Regions from separate parts of the Anaerobacillus sp. MEB173 genome, predicted to be linked through region 4. Evidence: riboswitches for the same ligand, from Rfam matches in the RefSeq annotation. Region 4 holds a riboswitch; each other region holds the start of a gene.
The links. A riboswitch is a leader RNA that binds a small molecule or an ion and turns the genes downstream of it on or off. The one in region 4 is predicted to bind cyclic di-GMP.

Region 1 (4,171 bases), on a different contig from region 4:
GGCCTTAATGAAAAATCATATGTTATGATTGTTACAAAAGATAGTGATGATATTGCCTTAAAAACAGCACTCCATTATCCATGTGCCTATTTCGGAATGATTGCCAGTAAAAGAAAGGTGATTCGCATTTTTAAGAAGTTAATAAGCGAAGGTGTAGCCAAGGAACGACTCGATTTCGTGCATACGCCAATAGGGATTGACATAGGTGCAGAAACAACAGAAGAAATTGCCATCAGTATAATAGGGGAAATCATAAAAGTGAGCAGGAAAGGGCATACTGCTGTGGAACCAAGGGAGGATTCTCTCGTTTCGAGTATTCAGAGTGGCGAGGACGGGTGAAATTGATTTTGTGTAGGTACGACAATAGATAAGAGAGTTAGTTTTCATAATATAGTATTAGCCGGTGAAATTTTACAACGAGTAAAAATTTCACCGGCTTTGATTATTGTTGAATAAAAATATGAACAACTTCTGATAAAAAATGGAAGAAGACGAGTAGCAGAACATTAAATAGTCTAATAAGAAACCTCATCATGATAGGCTTTCTTACGTATCATTTGGATCTTGAATGGGATACTTACGGTCTTTTCTTTGTGGTTTAGATCGCTTCATCATCCAAAGTAAGATCACAACGATAACAAGGAGTAGAGCAATAATTACAGTTGTCCATGGGAATGTCTTAGGAGCAATTTCAACTTCTCCACGTTCTTCCATCTTTTCCTGTGTCTCTTTGACTTGCTCATTTCTAATCGAAACAGTCTGCTCATAGGTTTGAGTTTGTCCATTTACATTAAGAGTAAATGTTACGTTGTAATCATCAGGTTCTAACGTTCCTTCTGACCATCTTATCGGGTAATGAAAGGCTGTCATGGGAGCCATTTTAAATGATGGCATGTCTCCTGTAAGGGAAAATGGTTCATCTTTACTTTTTGTAACTTTATATGTTCCTGAGATATTTGACACGATAACGGGATGTGAGTTACCCATAGGGACCATAATTGCCATTTGTTCAGGAGAGTAATGTGGACTTTCAAAGGTTAATGAAGGTGTTTCTTTATAATCTGTTATATCCACTTGTACTCCAAGGTTTACGGCTCTATATTGGTCGATTAGTAGTTGGGAATCTTCTTCCTTCTTAGTCAATTCTTCTGTGCCCTGAAAAACTCGGAATTCTATACTCCCAAGTAACGTACCATTTATGTCTGGAACATTGACAGAAAACTCAACAACCTCTGAACCCAAAGGACTGAGTGTTAATTCCTTAGGGTTTTTCACAAATTTAGTAAACTGAAACTCATCATTGGTGATTGCTGTTCCTTCTAAAATAGGTTCTGTTTGATATAGAATACCTTGATTTCCACTATAAGCATTTAAACTGCGAATCGTTACGTTCAATTCTTTATCACTGTCGTTGATCACTCTTGCTTGTAACGTGACAGTCTCATTCGGATTACCTTTTAAGTGGTAATAACCTTGATTCCCAATTTGAGATTCAGGAAAAATCGGCTCTACCCGAAATTCAAAATCATTTCCTTCTGCATAAACCAAGAAAGAAGGGAATGATAAAAACATAATGGATAATAGTATCCAATGGATTTCTCGGATTTTCAATCGTACCACTCCTAAAATAAAAAAGTCCTCCTTAGTATTGGAGGACTTTCAAAAAATTAACCATTTATTAAGGAGCAGTGTTTAGAGAAACGGTTGCTTCCGTTTTGTAAGTTTTTGCATATGCATTGGCTGGAATTGTTAGTTCTACACCTAAGTTACCGAACGAAAATGATCCCATACCACCATCAATTTGAGCAGATAAAAGTTTAACTGTACTTCCTGTATCTAAAGCTGTATCTAGAGAAACAGGCGTAATTGTTGAAGTTTCTGATGACGTTGTATCCTTTTGAGCGATAGTTGGTACTGTTTTTACTTTTAGAGTGTTTGTAGCAAGTGCCTTACCATTTGTTACATAAACATTATCTACAGTGTCAAATTCTTTGAATTGTGCTAAAGTCATTGATACGTTCCATCCTGATCCAGTTCCACGAGCATCCGTAATGTCAGCAATTGTCCAGTCTGCAGATGTTGTAATTTGAGTACCGTTAAGTGTTGCAGAAAGTGGTGCAAATGTAACGCCTCCACCAGTTAAATCTCCACCTGTTACAGTAGATGTAGTAGAAGCGAATGATTGTGTGCTGAATGCAGTTGCTGCAATACCGAACGCCATAGTAGTAGCAATTACTTTTTTGAATAAAGTTTTTTTCATTTTGTTTCCTCCCACAGATTGATTGTTTGATTGATTTATAGAAAAGAACTTGTTTTTCTCCATTAAAAAATCCCTCCAAAACAAATTTTGATTTGAATCGGAAGAATATTGAATTTCAACTCGTATTGTGAGTATCATTCTCCATTCTTCAGCGGCCCAGCCACCATAGTGAAATTCACCTTAGGTCTGTAACTTTGCGCCCCAATCTTTAAACTGGTTTGCCTTTAATAAAGAAATGAGAACGATTTTTGACTCTCTGTATCTATGTCGAATTTTGTCGTCCGTCACTCTCTGAAACTAATATTACTCTGTAAATCAAAAAAAGGATATACATCAAATTATTCCAGTGTAACATTCAGAAAAATAGAGTTAAGAAATGGACTCTTTATTTGATGAAGCTACTTTAAAGGTTATACTCGTTGATGATTAGTAAAGATAATTCAACAAGTAACAGGCACTTTTTTGAATCTTTTTCTCTATTCTTATCATAATAAAAAGATAAGATGATTGAGGGAGGAAAGTATGATGGATTCAAAAGTGTATGATTTAATCGGAATTGGAATTGGACCTTTTAATTTAAGTCTTGCAGCATTGCTTGATGATCATTCAGAGGTTCAATCACTCTTCTTTGATCAAAAACCTCAATTTAATTGGCATCCAGGGATGTTAATTGTCGGGACAAGACTTCAAGTTCCATTTATGGCTGATTTAGTAACATTAGCTGATCCAACGAATCAGTATAGCTTTTTAAATTATTTATCCGAAAAAAATCGAATGTATCCGTTTTACTTTTTACAGCGTTTAGATATCCCGAGAAGAGAATATAACGATTATTGCCAATGGGCTGCCGCCAAGTTGTATAATTGTTGTTTTGGTAAAAGAGTAACTGAACTTGAGTACATAGAAGATAAAGAAGTTTTTAGCGTAATAGTCGAAGATATTGAAAAATCTGAGGAAAAAGAATATAGATGCAAGAGCCTCGTGTTGGGTACAGGAAGCACACCGGTTATACCAAAATCATTTCAAGTTGATTCTGAAAAGAATGTTTTTCATACCTCTAAATTTTTACAGTATAAAGAAAGTTGTCGAAATGCGAAATCCATCACAATTATTGGGTCCGGTCAAAGTGCTGCAGAGGTATTCCGTGAATTATTAAAGGAAAGAATGGAGCACCAATACCAATTAACGTGGATTACTCGGTCAAGAAGCTTTTTGTCAATGGAAGAGTCAAAGCTGAGTGTTGAGCAATTTTCTCCTGACTATGTGAATTATTTCTATAAGTTTCCTCAGGAACAAAAAGATAAAATTTTTGCATCACAAGATTTATTATACAAAGGAATTAGTTCACATACGATTACCGATATTTATAATTTACTATATGAACATTCCGTTTCAGGGGAGGACATGAATGTAAAACTTCAGGTTTTAACGGAAGTTAATGGAATAAAAGAAAAGAATGGAAAATGTGAAGTTTTCTGCACACAGTGGCAGCAAAATAAAGATTTTACCCACGAAAGTGAAGTTGTCATTGTGGGTACAGGCTACCGTCCGATTGTTCCGGAATTTATAAAAAAGAACTTAGGGGAATACATGTTTTGGGATGAACAAGGTAGATATGAAGTAGAAAAGGATTATCGTTTACGTTTAAAAATCCCAAATCAGATTTATGTTCACAGCGGAATTTCACATTCTCATGGGGTTGGATCAACAAATTTAGGACTTGCTGTACATCGAAATAAGATTATCATTAATGATTTATTAGGAAAAGAGATTTTTCCGATCTATGATAAATATGTATTTCAAAATTTTGATGCGGATAAATTTTAGAACTATTTACTGCACAGTAAAATTCTCCAATTCTAGGTGATTTTGTGAAAAGGTTTACTTCAGCTAAACATGAACTAATATTCT
Region 2 (4,171 bases), on a different contig from region 4:
TGAAAAGAAATTAATTTCTGTTATTAAGAAAGAGCTGCTTAAAAATAAAAAGCAGTTTGTTGATGAGCGTAGAACTGTGATCGAGGATGAGATTGAGGAAATTAAGATCAACTTGGAAGTAATGGTTCCTCAAGAAGACACGGTGGTAACAGTCACGAAGGACGGCTATGTAAAACGGACGAGCCCGCGCTCATATGCCGCCTCAAACGGGGAAAGTCCCGGAATGAAAGAGACGGACAGGCTGCTTGCTCACTTTGACATGAGTACAACCGATACGCTGTTACTGTTTACGAAAAAGGGAAATTACTTGTATATTCCAGTCCATCAGCTTCCGGATATACGCTGGAAGGATAGCGGTCAGCATGTCGCAAATATTGTCACGATGGAACGTGATGATCAAATTATTCAAGCCATTCCAATTCAAGAATTTAATGGCGGTTATTTCCTTCTGTTCATAACGAAAAAAGGAATGATTAAAAAGTCAGAGCTGACGTTATATAAAGCACAACGAACTTCAAGGGCACTAATGGCATTAAAATTAAAAGAAGAGGATGATGAAGTCGTTGATGTCTTTTTAACCGATGGAACAAATGATGTTTTCCTTGTTACTCATTTTGGCTACGGACTCTGGTACAGTGAAGAGGAAGTCAGCATTGTCGGTCAACGTGCTTCAGGTGTAAAAGGGATTAATTTAAAAGAAGATGATTTAGTTGTGAACGGCAAAGTGATTGCGACTGATCAGTATGCTGAATTATTCGTTGTCACACAACGGGGTGCGATGAAGAAGATGAAATTAAGTGAGTTTGAGAAGACGTCACGTGCAAAGCGCGGTCTAATCATGCTCCGGGAATTAAAGCGAAATCCACATCGTATTGTTGCTTTTGAAGTAATAACTGAAGGGGACGAACAAATGTTCATACAAGCTGAAAAAGGTCATATTGAAGTCATAGATTCACAGCAATTAAACCCAACCGACCGATACAGTAATGGTTCATTTGTTCTTGATGAAAATCAAGTCGGACTGGTTGTTGATGTATGGAAAGAAATTGTACCGGAAAAAGAATAGTAAGGTGAAAATAACTATCAAACGGAGCTACCTCTGTTTGATAGTTATTTTTTGTTCGGGGTAATGTTCTGGTGCTTTTCTGCTAAAGCTCAATTCTGTCTCCTTTTTGAATGGAATATTTTGAAATGGTACCAGCCGGTAACTCGATTGCTGCTTTTGCATTTTTTACCGGAAAAATTGCTGTCCATGGTTTTACATGTTCCTTAACAAAAACAATTTCATTATTGGCATTTATAAATACAACATCGATCGAGAAAAACATAAAAAACATATGAATCGAATTACATGGGGAAAGTATTATTCCTTCATTAACAATCGGCTTAAAACGAAACATTAACCCTTTTGTTCTTTGAAAAAATGTATCATAATTTGAAATTGTTATTGGAATATTATGTATTTGATTCCCTGAAATTAATTTCATTTCCTCACGACCTTTTACTCTATCTCATAATTAATAGTAACAAACATTAAAAAAACGTAGATATAACGGACTTATTTTATTAAGATTGAGCGTATTATATGTAAAATAAACGATTTAATATAGGTGTATTTTTTGGTAATAGAGGAATAATGTTGCTATTGTACAATATTAATTCGGGTGATAATATTAGTTCATAAGCAATGACACACTTCGACAACAACAAACAGGAAGCTTGTTGTTGCTTTTTATAAAATTATGATAAGGGCAAACCAAGGGAAATCTTGGGACGCAAAACTAGAGGGGCTTCATCGAAAAGCGATATGCCAGCCAGTTGCCGAAAATAGTGATCACCAGATACTATTCTTCGGGGAGTAGTATTTTTTTATGACAAAAACCAAACATTTTGAAAGGTGGTCACACGCAATGATGAACGCAGTAAAACGATTTGTAAAAGAAGAAGAAGGACAAGGAATGACAGAGTACGGCTTAATTTTAGGAGTAATTGCAGTTGGAGCAATTGCAGCATTCGTTGCCTTTGGAGATGCATTAAAAACTAAGGTTGAAGCGTTAAAAGACTCTATCTTAAATTAATAGATAAATAAAAAATGATAAAGGCAAACCAAGGGAAACCTTGAGACGCAAAACTAGAGGGGCTTCATCAAAAACGATATGCCAGCCAGTTGCCGGAAATAGTGATCACATTGATACTATCTTCGGGGGTAGTATTTTTTTATGACATTATATTAAAATAATTTTATATTCTGAAGGGTGGTCACACGCAATGATGAACGCAGTAAAACGATTTGTAAAAGAAGAAGAAGGACAAGGAATGACAGAGTACGGCTTAATTTTAGGAGTAATTGCAGTTGGAGCAATTGCAGCATTTGTTGCCTTTGGTGATACTTTAAAAACAAAGGTTGAGGCACTTAAAGAGTCTGTTCTGAAATAAGGGTCATTACTTATTACTAAATTCCTAACAACTATTATATGTTAATTCTAAAAATCCTACTTTATCTACAGCAGAAAGTAGGATTTTTTTCGAGGTGATCTTTCATGACAATTGCAATCCTCTTTATCATTTTAGCTATTTCATTCTTTACTGACTTGAAAAACAGAAAAATTTTCAATGTTGTTACATTTCCTGCTATCTTGTTAGGTTTTATTATTAACACTGCAACACTCGGCTGGGAAGGGTTTTTATTTAGTTTATTTGGCTTCTTAATGGGATTTGGGTTATTAGTGATCCCTTATGTGTTAGGAGGAATGGCCGCAGGTGATGTCAAGCTACTTATGGCAATTGGTGCATTACAAGGAACAGGTTTTGTTTTCGGTTCCTTTATCTATATTACAATCATTGGCGGAATGATTGCCTTCGTCATTTTACTTAAGCAAAAAGAGCTAATAAATACGTTAAAGCGAATTTTCTTTTCAGCTCAACTTAGATCACTGGACAGTTTGAATAAAAATGAATACCATCATGCTTTTCCCTACGGCGTGGCGATCGTTTTAGGTACAGTTTGCTACACGGGAGTGAATGTATTTTGATTAGATCACAAAAAGGTCAAGCAACTGTTGAATTAGCTTTATCATTAACGATACTCTTATTTTTATTGTTTGGAATTATTGACTTCGGTCGTATATTCCATTCTTATCTTACTCTTGAGCATGCAGGACGGGAAGCTGCCAGAGTAGCGAGTGTTGGTGGAACGGATGCACAAATTCATGAAAGGATAAGTGCAGCTGCTCCAACCTTAACATCAAGTGCAATGAACGTTTCAATCTCACCTTCAAAGGGAAGTCGATCGCGTGGCACATATGTCACCGTTCATTTGTCTTATCCAGTAACATTCTCCATTCCATTGTTTAAAGAAATATTACCTGAAACCGTAGTGCTGCAATCGAAAACGGTAATGAGGATTGAATGATGCTGAATAACTTTCTAAAAAAAGAAGATGGTGCTGTTATTGTTTTAGTGGCATTTAGTATGTCAATTTTTATCGGGTTTATGGCTTTAGTCCTTGATGCGGGTTCCCTTTACCTTGAAAAAAACAGACTCCAAAAAATCGTTGATGCGGCGGCATTAGCGGGTGCGCAGGAGCTTCCGAGTTTTCATGCCAAAGCACAAGGAGAAGTCAATAAAACGATACAATTTAATCAAGGTGATTTGAGTCATTTTTCAACAAGGATTCAAAATACATCCATTGAGGTCACCGCAAATAAACAAGCAACAATGCACTTTGCGACTGTACTCGGAATTAGTGAACCAACCATCCAAGCAAGGGCGAGAGTTGACTTACTCCCAATCCAATCTGGAATAGGAGCGATTCCTTTAGGCGTTCAACCAACTCATAATTTAGCTTTTGGTGTTAGTCAAACGTTAAAGGTCAGTGATTCGGCTAGTGGGAACTTTGGGGCAATCGCCTTAACAGGTCCCGGTGCCAAAAACTACACGACGGATTTAATGAATGGGTATGGATTTGAGTTAAAGGTAGGGTCAACCTTAAGTACGGAAACCGGAAACCTTGCCGGGCCGACGAGGGATGGGATACAACCGAGGATATCAGCTTGTCCCAATGCTACCTATTTAAATTACCCACCAGGCTGTGCTCGTGTTGTGCTCGTCCCAATTTATGAGCCGGTTCAATTGGATCAAAATCAAATAAAACAAGTTCGTGTTGTTGGTT
Region 3 (4,171 bases), on a different contig from region 4:
ACTATGGAAATGAGAAAACTGATTTTTGGTATTAGTATATTGGTAATGGTAATAGCTATCTTGTTACCTCTACAACCCGGTGGTGAAAAAGTTTTTGCAGAAGGTGATGCAATCGTAAAGGGGAAAATAACCAATGACTTAGGTGAGCCTATTGAGAATGCACACTTTTCCCCTTCAGTATCTGGCGAAGTACTTGTAACATATACTGATCAGAATGGTTTTTATGAGATTGAATTACCAGAGGGAACTTATTGGTTTAAAGTATATGCTGAGGGTTACGAAGTACAATATATAAAAGATTATCCTGTTTTATCAGGAGATGTAATTGAAATGGACTTTACAGTGATTCCTATAGAGGATTCGATAAAGAAAGAAGAATTGTTAATTTTGAATTGTAAGAGTATAGACAGAAATAAATTATTAAAAGATGTGATTAAGGTACAAGTCAATAAGGGCGTGGTTAAGCTATCTACAAAACCATACTCAGGCTTTTCTAACTCACTGTTACAAATTTATTTCTATGAAGTTGAAGATGATGCTACTATTAGAGCAGTAGAAAAGTTATTTCTAACAGCTGATAAGAACGGAAAAATTAAGCTGAAACAGGAGCTTCCACCTGGGAATTATGAAGTGTGGGTATGGTTTGATTGGTCTGATGGTATTTTTAAAGAGAAGATTAAAGTTGACTAGACATAAATTTAATGATTTTTTCTAGTGACAGCAACGGATTTTACTGATATACAGTTTGATAGAATGGAGTTTAATGAGATATTTTGTGTCACAGTTTTTTTCTTAATTTTGGTTTCCAATCAATGGTTCTTCAAAATACACTGATAGGATGTCAGCTGTTAAAGGTGGAGAAAATAAAGCAAATAATGTATTAGAGGAATACATTGCTAATATACTTATCTTGTTAAAAGATCAAATTGTTAAGTGAAAAAACGCGGAGAGTAGTCGAAATAAACTATTCTCCTTTTTTCATGGATTAAATAGGGGACATAGGAGCATGGATCGACTTTTTCTTTTGCTTTATAAGGTTGGTAATCGGTAAGGATCATTATCAACTAGCTGCGCACATATACAAATTTATTAGAATATCTACATATTTTTAATAATCTAGTATGTTATAATTTTCCTAAAAGGTATAACTAGAGAAATCTAGTGGCACAAAGCTATAGGGACTAAGGGCTTAGCCTATGTCAGCCAGCTGCCGTTACCATTGTAAATTAAGGAGGAGTTAGGTAATGAAAAAGGCAATTGTTTTAAGATCACTAGGAATTGGGTTACTAGGATTTTCGCTAGTATTTGCTCAACCGTTGGCTGCGGATGCAAACCGCGGCGGAGGAGATAACCCTGGACAAGAAAAGAAAAACACGAGCACAGAACAAAGGGTCAATGAGCAATCAGAACGTTCAGTAAAGAATGAACAGCAAAAAGAAGATAAAGAAATAGCGAAAGAGGAACAACGAGAAATACGTGATACATATCGACAAGAGAAAGAACAACTTAATGAATTAAAAAGAGAATCGAAAGAAGCCTATCAAGCAGCTAAACAGCAGCTTAAAGCGGAAATACAGCAGCATGCATCTACACTAGAACTAGAAGGCGACCTTGAAGGGGCCTTTGAATTAGAGTCTGAAGCTGTGAAGATTGATTTAAAAGATCGAGCATCTTACAAACGGCTTGGAGAACTATATGACAAAAAGAACGGCAATAAAGGAATGAAAGTTTTTGTAAATGGTACTCATCCTGTCTTTGATGTACCGCCGGTTATCAAATCGGGACGAACATTAATTCCAATTCGTGCCGTGTCAGAAGCATTAAATGCTGAGGTTGATTGGAATGCAGAAGAACAAAAAGTTACGATTAAACGTGATGGTGTTACGATCGAGCTATTCCTCGGTGAGAATATCGCTTATATTGATGGTAAAGAAATGATATTAGATGTACCAGCAGGCCTTCATAATTCCAGAACTGTTGTACCTCTACGTTTTATAAGTGAAGCATTAAACTCATTTGTTGATTGGGAACCGGAATCGGGTAGTGTCATTATTGTAGATGAGGTAGAAATAGATGAAGAGGATACGACAGAAGATTCTAACAATGATGGAGAAAATGGAGACGAAGTTTAAAGTCCCTTTTCCGTTATAGAGAGTTATCGCTAGTTGCGATAGCTCTTTTTTCTTTAGATTGGAATGAATATTGGTACCAGATACCTCACGCGTAATATTTTGTTCCTAGAAAGCACACTTAACCGAAAGCAATTTGGTTTCGGTACCGGGTGCGGCACTTATGGGTTCAAGTAAAAAAAAGAATGACATAGCGAATGTCATTCCTTTTTCGACCAACCTTATTTAATCGCTATACTTTTGTTTGAAGAATTCCATTTGACGTCTTTTCCTAATTGTTCACTTACAAATCGAAGTGGAACGAAAGTCGTGCCGCGAATAATTTCAGGTGCAACGTCGATCCAGCGAGAAGAACCATTGACTTTTACGTTTCGATTGTTTTCTCTCAGGACAATTGTTGTTCCATCTAATTTAACGGTTATAGAACGATTCGTACCGTTCCATGTGACATCTGCACCGAGCTGTTCACTGACAAAACGTAATGGTATTAGAGTTGTTCCGCTCTTAATATAAGGTGCTTCAGTTAAGGTAATTCGATTACCGTTAACTGTACCGATTTTATTATTTAAGTAGATAACGATTGTATTATTTGGAGAGTCATCACTCGGGTATCGTGCGATGAGTTCATATTTTCCGCTTAAATGCTGATTTCCCCAGCTGCTAGGATAAACTTCGATATAGTATGTGCCCTTTGATAGTGATCTAGAATAAGAGGAGTTGCCCCAAACAATTTGTTTTTTGCTGCTGTCATACACATTAAATCTGGCTGGTGCTGATGTATTGCTTAAACTTAGGTCAATATAACCGTCTTTATTTAATGTGATGGAATAAAAATCTCGATCAAAGCTAGAGGATAATTCTGATTTTACAGTTTGGCCAGATTTTAAACCATATGCATTTTCACGAGTATCATTTGGTTCGAATGTTTTAGTATCTTGGTTCACAGAACCTGTTGAAAAAGTTGCTAAAAGGTCATATGATCCGTTTGAATAATTATTTCCCCAGCTGCTAGGATAAACTTCGATATAGTAAGTACCCTTTGCTAGAGATTTAAAGTAAGAAGAGTTGCCCCAGACAATTTGTTTTTTGTTACTGTCATACATTGAATCTAACAGGGGCCGTTGTATTAGATAAATAGATATAGACGTCACCATTATCTGCTGTGGTCGTAATTTTATAAAAATCTCGGTCAAAGCTTGAAGGTAATGATGATGTTATATTTTTGCCTGATGTTAGTGTAAATGCATTTTCCCGTGTATCATTTGGCTCATGTGTAGCAGGATTGTGTGAACTATTGCCATCTGAGTACGTTGCTAGAAGGTCATATGAACCACTTGAGTGACTGTTTCCCCAGCTGCTAGGATAGACTTCAATATAGTAGGTCCCCTTAGTTAAAGAATTAAAATAAGAAGAGTTGCCCCAAACAATTTGCTTTTTGTTGCTATCATACACATTGAATCTAACTGGAGCTGTTGTATTCGATAAATAGATATAGATATCACCATTATCAACAGTTGTTTCGAATTTGTACCAATGTTTATCTTTACTTGATGTTAGTGTATTTGTTTCTTTTATTCCTGAAATAATATACGTTTCATTATCGTAAGTCGCACCGGTAGCTGTGATTAGTAAAGTGAAAAATAGAAGGAGTGCCGTTATTTTTTTAGACATTTTCTCAATCCTTTCGATATGTAGTTTTTTCTTTTAAATTAAGTCGTTGTTATTAGTGAAATTAGCATACAAAAATCCCATTTTTTTTAGATATTATCTCCTTTTTAAAAGATTCATAGTATTTTATTACCGGTTTACTATATCAAAAAAGAATTAAAATAAATGTCGAAAGGTAGTTGGAGAATAATAAATTTCCTGTAATTCCATTAAGAGGCAATCCCTTGTGATGGGATTCAGCTGAAAAATTTACTAGGAAGGAAACCAACTATGTCTAGCTTAAAGTATTTGTTATTAAGGAAGAATGTAGTAAAATAGGTTAGAGATTCATTTTTATATGTATTAGATTTCGCTTTTAATCAAATGCAGTGGCT
Region 4 (4,171 bases):
CAATGGCGCATAATTTAAATATGAATGTTGTTGCGGAAGGAATTGAAACTAGCGAACAATTACAGTGCTTGCAGAAGATCGATTGTAATGAAGGTCAAGGTTTCTTTTTTAGCAAACCTGTAGCAGCAAGTGAATTTGAAAATAAGATAAGAGAAATCTTGAATGAATCAAAAAAATTGTGGATTAAAGAAAGTTGGTAATTTGTATGGAAAAAAGAGGCAGGTTACTTGCAATTGTAATTACTATAATCGAAATAGCTTATGTACTGTTCACTTATTTTACATTTGGACATGAACAATTGTTAAGTTTGTTTATTATTTTACTTATATTGCCTTTTGTTTGGTTACTTGCCAAAAGATATGATGACCTCTATCAAAGTCATCAACAGGTACTTGGAGAAAAGAAAGAAATTGATGAGCAAATAAGAGTTACAAATCAAAAAAATCGCGATTATGAGCTACTATTTTATTCACTTGAGGGAGCTTTTTATACATTCGATGTCTCTAATAATAAAGTTTTCTTTTCGAAAGGATTAGAACAAATTTATGGCTATCCAGTTGAAACTTTCAAAAGCAATCCAAATCTATGGAGAGAAGTCATTCATCCCGATGATTACGGAAAAATTGAAAAAGATGAACAACAATTGCAGTTAGGACTTTCGACAAGGATAGAATATCGAATTTTTCACCCGAAATTAGGTGAAAAATGGGTGATGAAACTTACTACACCTATTCAAAGTTCTGAGGGGAAAATTGAGAAAATTAGCGGGCAAATGGTTGATATTACAAAGCAAAAACAATTGGAAAATGAGCTGAAGCAAATGGCTTATTATGATGAATTAACTGATTTGCCAAACCGAAAGGCATTAGATCGCCATATTCAAAAGGCATTAGCGAGATCGAAACGTCACAATCATAATTTTACGATTATGTTTATTGATTTAGATGATTTTAAGGTTGTCAATGACACGATGGGACACGATGCTGGGGATTTATTACTTATAGAAGTAGTAAATAGATTGAACGAGAGTCTAAGGGAAGAGGATCTCATTGCTCGAATTGGCGGTGATGAGTTTATCGTTGTGTTAGAAGAAACAAATAAAGTAGAAATTGAAGACATTGCTAAACGGATTATTGAAAAGATCTCTTTACCATATATGCTTAATGAAAAAGAAGCCAATATTTCATTAAGTATTGGGATCAGTATGTACCCTGATGATGGTGAAGATAAGGAGACACTAATAGAGCACGCGGATAAGGCGATGTATTATGCAAAATTTAATGGCAAAAACAATTTTAAAATATATACATCGGATCTTAATGAGATGGAGTTTAATAAAAAAGGGATTTTTGAAAAGTGGATAAATACGATCCAAAAATCAAAACTATTTAACCGATAGTTGGGTAGTATTGATTTTACCATTTTTAATAATGGTTATTATATTGGTATTACTTTCCACTTAATAACATTAAACAGATATTCGATATAAAGAATAACACGTTTTTTTCCTTCGATAACGGCAAACTCAGTGAAAGCTGGGGACGCAAAGCTACGGGCCTAAGGAATTCTTCTATGGTCGCCGGGTTACCGAAAAGGATTGGCATATGACTAAGATAAGGTTTATAGGACCGTATAATCTGTCTACCAATCTTTTGGTAGGCTTTTTTTACCTTTTTTTAGTGTAGACTAGTTGAAAGATTGATTGGGGTTTCCCCCTGGGAATCCTATTAAGGGAGGACATTTGATGAGGCGGCTATTTGATAAAGTATTAAACGTATCTTTAAAAGAAAAGCAAGTTGAGGTTCCGTCTCTCCCTTCTGACTTAGCTTACTCGGATTTAACTTATATGACAAAACGAGGGTTTCTTGCGAAAAAATTAAGTAATTATCTTAGTTTATCTAATGATGAGGGGAATTCCTTATTTTATTTATCGTTATCAGAAGCATCTTTTTTGAATGCTAATCCAAAAATGGATAGAGAACTTCTACTCAATTTAAGTGAACAAATGTTAACCTGGAGTGAAAAAAAACAAGACATACCCGAACAAATTATCCGTTTAGATGTTAGGAATGACATTCAAAATGCCATGCTAAAGGTTTATGAAATACATAAGGATGATGTATTCTCTTCACCAGAGCAATTGGAATTACAGAAGGCAGCTATAGATCAAGAGGATACTACGTGGCAGGTGTACCGTGATGTGATTGCAGCTTCAACTCAAGGGCGCTTCTTATTGATAGCAGAGGAAGAAATAAATAAGTATAGAGAAGGTAATGTGTTATGTCAAGGAAATATAAAGGTTCGTTCAGATATACCTAGATGTCGTGACTTGGTGAAAGAGATCCTTGAACAAAGGTTTAGTCAAACAAAGGTCATGAGTTTACTTTTGGTGTTATCAGAAGCAATTACAAATACAATAAAACACGCTGAGGAGGGAAAAATGACTCTTGTTGAAGATGTAGCTAGCAATGAAATTCGCTTTCTAATTGAAGACAAAGGGCCGGGTTTTGCTCTTAAAGATTTACCTAAAATGACCCTTTTAGCTGGATTTTCAACGAAGAAATCAATGGGTCAAGGCTTTACACTTATGATGAAAATGTCGAAACAAGTTTCTTTGTATACTTCTTTATATGGTTCAACAGTTATATTAACTTTTCAATCTGGTGAGGAGACAAAGAGAACTTCTGTTATTTAATAGTTTAGAAGGTTTGTATTCTAGAATTTATCCCTAACTTTTTTGGAGGAAACATTAATGAAAAAGAATACTATCATGGTTCAATTGTTAGCTAAAATCGGTCTTTCATTAGGGGTAATTGCCATTACTATCCTTTTCTTGGGTTTATATTTTATCAAAGTAAAACTTGATGAATATCAAACTGAACAAATTAATAATGCAACCAGTATTGTTGTTCATGCAATGGAATCAACGCAAAAGTCGGCAGATACAATAGAAAATATGATTGAAAAAAAATTATATACCTCATCGAAAGGAATCATGTCCGACTTACAAGGGAAACAGGTTCAAGACATCAGTATGGAAGAACTGAGTCGATTGGCAGACAAGTGGGATGTGCATGAAATCTCCTTATGGGAAAGAAAAGGGGATGACATTGTTATTACTCAGTCATCAGATGAAACGCAAATGGATATGAGTTCGAAAGAGTGGGGGTATTGGTTTACTGCATTTGATCAGCTCATGTCGGAACAACCAGTAACAGTTGATGAAGGATATGCTTTAGATAATTATTGGGTAGGACCAATATCAAAAGCTGAGCGCTTTGATAATCTTTACTATAAATTTGCCTACTATTATGATGGTACGACCGAATTTATGATCAACCCTTTTATCTTAGACGAGGAAATTTATCATTTAACCTTTCAGGCAGGACCAACCCAAATGATAGAAAGAATTATTGATGAGAGCGTTGAAATCGATGAGATTGCGGTTATTAATGTTCCTGCATGGCTTAATGGAGACGATAATCAGGTCGTTGAACCAGATATCGATTTACCTGTTCTATATGGTAGCCATCAATTAGAAAGAGAAGAAGATTACGATTTTTTAGAGAAGGCTTATGTCGACAAAGAAAGCTACAGTATTACGTTTAAAGAAAATGGTGTGAGTTATAAAAAAATATACAAACCTTTGTCTAATGATCGGGTCATGGCAATTATTCTTAATTTGACTAGGCAAAAACAAATGGAAAGTCAGTTTTTGGTATTGTTTTTAGTCGCCTTTTTGATTTCATCCGTTGTCTTATTTATTCTTATTCGCCTTATAGCAAAACGTCAATTACGCCCCTTACAAGATATTGTTCAACATATTCAAGGAGTCGCTGATGGGGATTTAACTCAAACATTAGTCATGAATGAAAAAAATGAATTAGATAGGTTGGCGAAACAAATTAACGGGATGACTAAACGTTTTGATCAATTAATAACTGGTGTAAAAGAAGATTCTCATTCGTTAGTAAGAGTTTCAAGCTTGCTCTCAAGACAAGTATATACCTCGGTCAAGACGATGGGGGATACGTCTACTGCGATGACTGCAGAATCAAAGGATCTTGTCCTTGAGATTGAAATCTCTCTTGAGAAACTTCAATATTTATTCCAAACTCTAAAAAATGATAGACAGCTAGAATTTATAAATCAGATTGAAGAGGAAAGTCCA

Region 1: another riboswitch for cyclic di-GMP. It lies ahead of ACJ2A9_RS00320 (WxL domain-containing protein); the one in region 4 lies ahead of ACJ2A9_RS11640 (ATP-binding protein).
Region 2: another riboswitch for cyclic di-GMP. It lies ahead of ACJ2A9_RS01500 (Flp family type IVb pilin); the one in region 4 lies ahead of ACJ2A9_RS11640 (ATP-binding protein).
Region 3: another riboswitch for cyclic di-GMP. It lies ahead of ACJ2A9_RS23295 (stalk domain-containing protein); the one in region 4 lies ahead of ACJ2A9_RS11640 (ATP-binding protein).

What each region holds. Positions count from the first base shown of each region.
Region 1 covers NZ_JBJMAU010000001.1:73,050-77,220, forward strand. Annotated here, with positions in the region: gene ACJ2A9_RS00310 (XdhC family protein) at 1-339, shown strand, start outside; gene ACJ2A9_RS00315 (WxL protein peptidoglycan domain-containing protein) at 547-1,611, opposite strand; gene ACJ2A9_RS00320 (WxL domain-containing protein) at 1,679-2,260, opposite strand; cyclic di-GMP riboswitch class I at 2,408-2,493, opposite strand; gene ACJ2A9_RS00325 (lysine N(6)-hydroxylase/L-ornithine N(5)-oxygenase family protein) at 2,786-4,087, shown strand.
Region 2 covers NZ_JBJMAU010000001.1:301,132-305,302, reverse strand. Annotated here, with positions in the region: gene parC (DNA topoisomerase IV subunit A) at 1-1,066, shown strand, start outside; gene ACJ2A9_RS01505 (DUF192 domain-containing protein) at 1,149-1,487, opposite strand; cyclic di-GMP riboswitch class I at 1,741-1,826, shown strand; gene ACJ2A9_RS01500 (Flp family type IVb pilin) at 1,911-2,078, shown strand; cyclic di-GMP riboswitch class I at 2,091-2,175, shown strand; gene ACJ2A9_RS01495 (Flp family type IVb pilin) at 2,269-2,436, shown strand; gene ACJ2A9_RS01490 (A24 family peptidase) at 2,541-3,032, shown strand; gene ACJ2A9_RS01485 (TadE/TadG family type IV pilus assembly protein) at 3,029-3,412, shown strand; gene ACJ2A9_RS01480 (pilus assembly protein TadG-related protein) at 3,412-4,171, shown strand, end outside.
Region 3 covers NZ_JBJMAU010000037.1:2,272-6,442, reverse strand. Annotated here, with positions in the region: gene ACJ2A9_RS23300 (carboxypeptidase regulatory-like domain-containing protein) at 4-690, shown strand; cyclic di-GMP riboswitch class I at 1,132-1,215, shown strand; gene ACJ2A9_RS23295 (stalk domain-containing protein) at 1,245-2,132, shown strand; gene ACJ2A9_RS23290 (copper amine oxidase N-terminal domain-containing protein) at 2,351-3,280, opposite strand; gene ACJ2A9_RS23285 (hypothetical protein) at 3,225-3,800, opposite strand.
Region 4 covers NZ_JBJMAU010000004.1:346,887-351,057, reverse strand. Annotated here, with positions in the region: gene ACJ2A9_RS11650 (putative bifunctional diguanylate cyclase/phosphodiesterase) at 1-200, shown strand, start outside; gene ACJ2A9_RS11645 (diguanylate cyclase domain-containing protein) at 206-1,399, shown strand; cyclic di-GMP riboswitch class I at 1,509-1,592, shown strand; gene ACJ2A9_RS11640 (ATP-binding protein) at 1,745-2,695, shown strand; gene ACJ2A9_RS11635 (HAMP domain-containing protein) at 2,753-4,171, shown strand, end outside.